DNA from 2 places in the Paenibacillus sp. FSL K6-3182 genome. Region 2 is predicted to be linked to the other one. Evidence: riboswitches for the same ligand, from Rfam matches in the RefSeq annotation. Region 2 holds a riboswitch; the other holds the start of a gene.
What was found. A riboswitch is a leader RNA that binds a small molecule or an ion and turns the genes downstream of it on or off. The one in region 2 is predicted to bind thiamine pyrophosphate.

Region 1 (2,202 bases), 1.4 Mb from region 2:
GCATCGTAATCGGAGATGCTCATGCATACGGGACACCGCAAGCAATGAAAAGTCTAGTTCGACTTCTAAAGCCTGGCGGCTGGCTAGTCGGGTGTTTTGCCAATCGCTATTATTTCGACAATATTCGGCAATATTTAGATCCTGCTAATGCACAAGCACAGCATCAAGCGACATCACAGTACTCAGCAGAACAAGTTAGCCAGCTTTATTTGCAGGCCGGTTTTACCTATGTGAAGATTACACGTGCGGATAATAAACCGCAGGAGCAGCTAGAATACATCCATCTGCTAGAGCGGCTAACGTCTGAAGAGATGTCAAAAGAGCTGACAGCTGCTTATTTGCTCGTATATGGACGCCTTGCTTCTGCAGTAGAGATCCAAGATACGGCAGACTTAGAAGGTTCGAAGGCTGCTGAAGAAGCAAAGGTTGAATGGCTGGATGAGCATGTTGATCTAGGGCAATGACAGCGGGTGCAGGAGCTGCACGTTCTGGCTGCCGCATAGTAAGAGGATGAGTATCGCGGCTTGATGATAATCATTTTCAAAAAAAACTAGCATTAAATGCGGGTTTTGCTATACAATGAATGGTATTGACGAAACCGAATATGTTCCGGGGAGCTGGTTAGGCCGGCTGAGAGGGGATTTTCTATACAATTCCGACCCGTTAAACCTGATCTGGATAATGCCAGCGTAGGGACAGAAGCTCTGTTTTGCAAGCAGGCGAGATCAAATTGATCAAGCATTTGCTGTATAAACAGCTGCACAGCCAATGATATGGCGTCCTCCGGATTAGGGGGACGCTTTTTTTTGTTGCGATTAGAATGATGCAGCCATGGAACCGGATACTACGAGGAGTCGTCGCCTATAAGAATCGAAGCATGGAGAGGGGAACAACATCATGAATCAGAAAAAAACAGGGCATTTGTCGTGGAAAATCGTGGCCGCGATGCTAGTGTTCGTATTGGCGCTGGCAGGCTGCGGCGGTGGCGCTGGGAACAAGGGCGAACAGCCGAAAGAGCAAGAGGGAACAGCGGACAAGCCGCTAGAGAAGGTGCAGGTTGTACTCGACTGGACACCAAATACGAATCATACCGGACTTTATGTAGCTAGAGATAAAGGTTTTTTTAAGGAGCAAGGCTTGGATGTTGAAATTATTCAACCAGGACAAAGCGGTGCCGATCAAATGGTCGCTTCGGGCAATGTGCAGTTTGGCGTAAGCTATCAGGAGTCTGTCACGATGGCGAGAATTGCCGGCGTGCCGCTCGTATCGATCGCCGCTGTCATTCAGCACAACACCTCAGGTTTTGCTTCTCCGCTTGCAAAGGGAATCGATTCACCTGAGAAATTTGAAGGGAAAACGTATGGCGGCTGGGGCGCTCCTGTTGAGGAGGCGGTCATTCAATCGCTTATGCAGGAGAAGGGTGCAGATGTGAGCAAAGTAAATATGATAAGCATCGGCGACGGCGACTTTTTTACGGCAGTGAAACGGGATATTGATTTTGCATGGATTTACTACGCATGGACTGGCGTGGAAGCAGAGCTGCGCGGCGAGAAGATCAATATGGTTTATTTAACAGACTACAGCGACAAACTGGATTATTATACGCCGGTAATCGTGACGAACGAAGATTTGATTAAGAATAAGCCGGAAACAGTCAAAGCGTTTACTGCTGCCGTATCCAAGGGCTACCAATACGCGATCAGCAATGCGGAGGATGCAGCAGAAATTTTAATAAAAGCAGAGCCGGATTTGAACGCAGAGCTTGTGCGCGCCAGCCAAAAATGGTTAAGCTCCAAATATCAAGATGACGCGCCGCGCTGGGGCGAACAGAAGTTAAGCGTATGGGAAAACTATGCGGCATGGATGTTTGAGCACAAGCTGCTGGAGAAGGAGCTTGAAGCGGAGAAGGCATTTACGAACGAATTTTTACCACAATAAGCTATTCGAACATATGGAGGGCGGGAAAGCCCGCTCTCACTTACAACGATGAGAAAGAAGGAAATCAAATGGCAAACGCATTAGTAAGTATTCAAATATTACCGACAACGCCAGGCGGCGAAAGTGTTATTCCTTACGTGGATCGTGCAATTGAAATCATTAAAGCGGCAGGTGTTCCTTATCGTGTAGCACCGCTTGAAACGACGATGGAGGGTGAGCTGAGCCATCTGCTCAGCGTCGTGCAGTCGATGAGCGAGGCGATGG
Region 2 (2,202 bases):
TTGGTCGCATGATGTGTAATCGTAGCAGGCGTAACGCCTAATTTCTCTGCGAGCACCTGCCCATTAAGCTCACCTTCGGCCAGCATAATCAACAATTTAATTCTCGTCGGATCGGATAATGCCTTATGATAGGCTACCACCTTATCTAATTGCACCGTTCGCCACCTCTTCCTCCACCAAGCAAATTTAATTTACGTCTAATTAGATATTTATCTAATCAGATAATAATACGCCACCTATTATTTGTCAATCTCAATGTATCTCGATAGCATAAACAGTCAGCTTGGCGCATAAAAAAATGCTGACAGGTCTCTGCCTGCCAGCATGAAATAAACTCCTCTTACTCAACTACCATGCATCGTTAATTTTCCGAATACAGGTTGTCGTCATCCGCAATGCTCTGAATGTCCTCCGAGCTTATGCTGAAATAACCATAGTCCTCAGATTGCTGTTTCTTTAACGCTTTTTCTTTAAAAAACTTGGGGCTGCCCTCGCCTGCATCCTCATCATAAACGAGCAGAATACCGTCCGTTTTCCGAAACAGCAGCTCGTCCCTAGCCGTAAACTGCCAAATGCCATTATACGGCTGGTTGCTGACCGAAGCGTAATAATCGACCCCTTTTAAAACCTGCTGATAAAACTCCTTTTTATCATCCTTCCATTTCTCTTCCGGATTGCTGTATGCCGAAATAATTGAAAGTCTCAAATGAGGATAAATTTCCTTCAGCGCAATCACGACCTCGCACGCCCACAAATCCACGCCATATTGACCCGGGGTAATCACCCACTCAAGCCCATCTTCTATAAGCGGAACCAGCTTGCCTGTCAGCGCTTTTTTTATATAAACAATGCCCTCATGCTTCTGGCTAAAAATATTAAGCTCATGCGCTCGGTAGCCCGTTACGAGTAAATTTTTCATTTGTCCAACGCCTTTTCGGATAATTATGGTTTACATCTATCCAGTGTATGCTATAGTAGAAAAAATACAAATTGCATATAAACCTATTTATTTCACTAGGGGAGCCTACCGGCTGAGATGGAGCAACTGCTCCGGACCCTTGGAACCTGATCTGGATCATTCCAGCGGAGGGAAGTGGAGCAGCAAAGCATTCATCCATGCGCGCAAGCCTTGTGTGATCGTTAGACCCGCTCATTTCCCCTCGGAAATGGGTGGGTCTTTATTTGTTTACGGAGGGATGCGTATTACAGCTATAATCTCACTTCACCAAGTAAGCTACACCTACGACAAGCTTGCTGAAACATCTATACTGTCTAATCTTTCGCTTCAAGCCTACTCAGGTGAGTTTGTCTCTATCATCGGTGCTAGCGGCTCAGGCAAAAGCACTCTCTTTAAGCTCATGGCCGGATTGCTTCAGCCTAGCCTAGGTGAAATTAGGCTGCATGGCAAGCCTGCCCCCAATCGTCTCGGCAAAATTGCTTATATGCCGCAAAAGGATCTTCTTCTGCCATGGAGAACAATACTCGGCAATTGTCTGCTTCCACTTGAGCTGGCACGCAGCAATCCCCATTATACCACGATCCAAATCATAGAGCTGCTTGCTCGCTTCGGACTGGCAGGCTATGAACAAGCTTACCCTGACGAGTTGTCAGGCGGCATGCGACAGCGGGCAGCTTTTCTGCGCACGCTAGTAACCGGACAAGAGCTGCTGCTGCTGGACGAACCGTTTGGCGCGCTTGATGCCATGACCAAACGCGGCATGCATAAGTGGCTGCTCGAGCTGTGGAGCGATCTTGGAATAACAGTACTCTTTATCACACATGATCTTGAGGAAGCGATATTGCTGAGCGACCGCATTTATTTGTTGCCAGGTGCTGCTAGCGAAGCGCAAGGGATACAGGAAATAGTCGTTCCTTTGCCGAGACCAAGACACTATGAGCAAAATTATGAACCCGACTTCATCAAGCTGCGGCAAGATTTGGAGCGAAGACTGCATGCGCAAACCTCTAATTAACCAGTGGCTGAGCCATTACGGACTATTTATACTGCTGCTCTTTAGCTTACTGCTCGTTTGGCAAGCGGTCGCACAGCTCGGATTGGTTCCACCCTACATACTGCCGTCACCTAGCTCAATAGCTCAGGCATTAATCGAAGATGGCCATCTGCTGCTTGGCAAACATCTGCTGGCTACGCTTAAAGAAGTGTCCCTCGGTTTTCTATTGTCGATTATTATTGGGACTACG

Region 1: linked by a shared signal. The riboswitch ahead of MHH56_RS14030 (ABC transporter substrate-binding protein) and the one ahead of MHH56_RS20965 (ABC transporter ATP-binding protein) in region 2 are both predicted to bind thiamine pyrophosphate.

The regions. Positions count from the first base shown of each region.
Region 1 covers NZ_CP150265.1:3,255,373-3,257,574, forward strand. Annotated here, with positions in the region: gene MHH56_RS14025 (glycosyltransferase) at 1-464, shown strand, start outside; TPP riboswitch at 601-715, shown strand; gene MHH56_RS14030 (ABC transporter substrate-binding protein) at 898-1,938, shown strand; gene MHH56_RS14035 (MTH1187 family thiamine-binding protein) at 2,007-2,202, shown strand, end outside.
Region 2 covers NZ_CP150265.1:4,700,579-4,702,780, forward strand. Annotated here, with positions in the region: gene MHH56_RS20955 (metalloregulator ArsR/SmtB family transcription factor) at 1-155, opposite strand, end outside; gene MHH56_RS20960 (DUF1273 domain-containing protein) at 362-919, opposite strand; TPP riboswitch at 1,007-1,109, shown strand; gene MHH56_RS20965 (ABC transporter ATP-binding protein) at 1,197-1,973, shown strand; gene MHH56_RS20970 (ABC transporter permease) at 1,954-2,202, shown strand, end outside.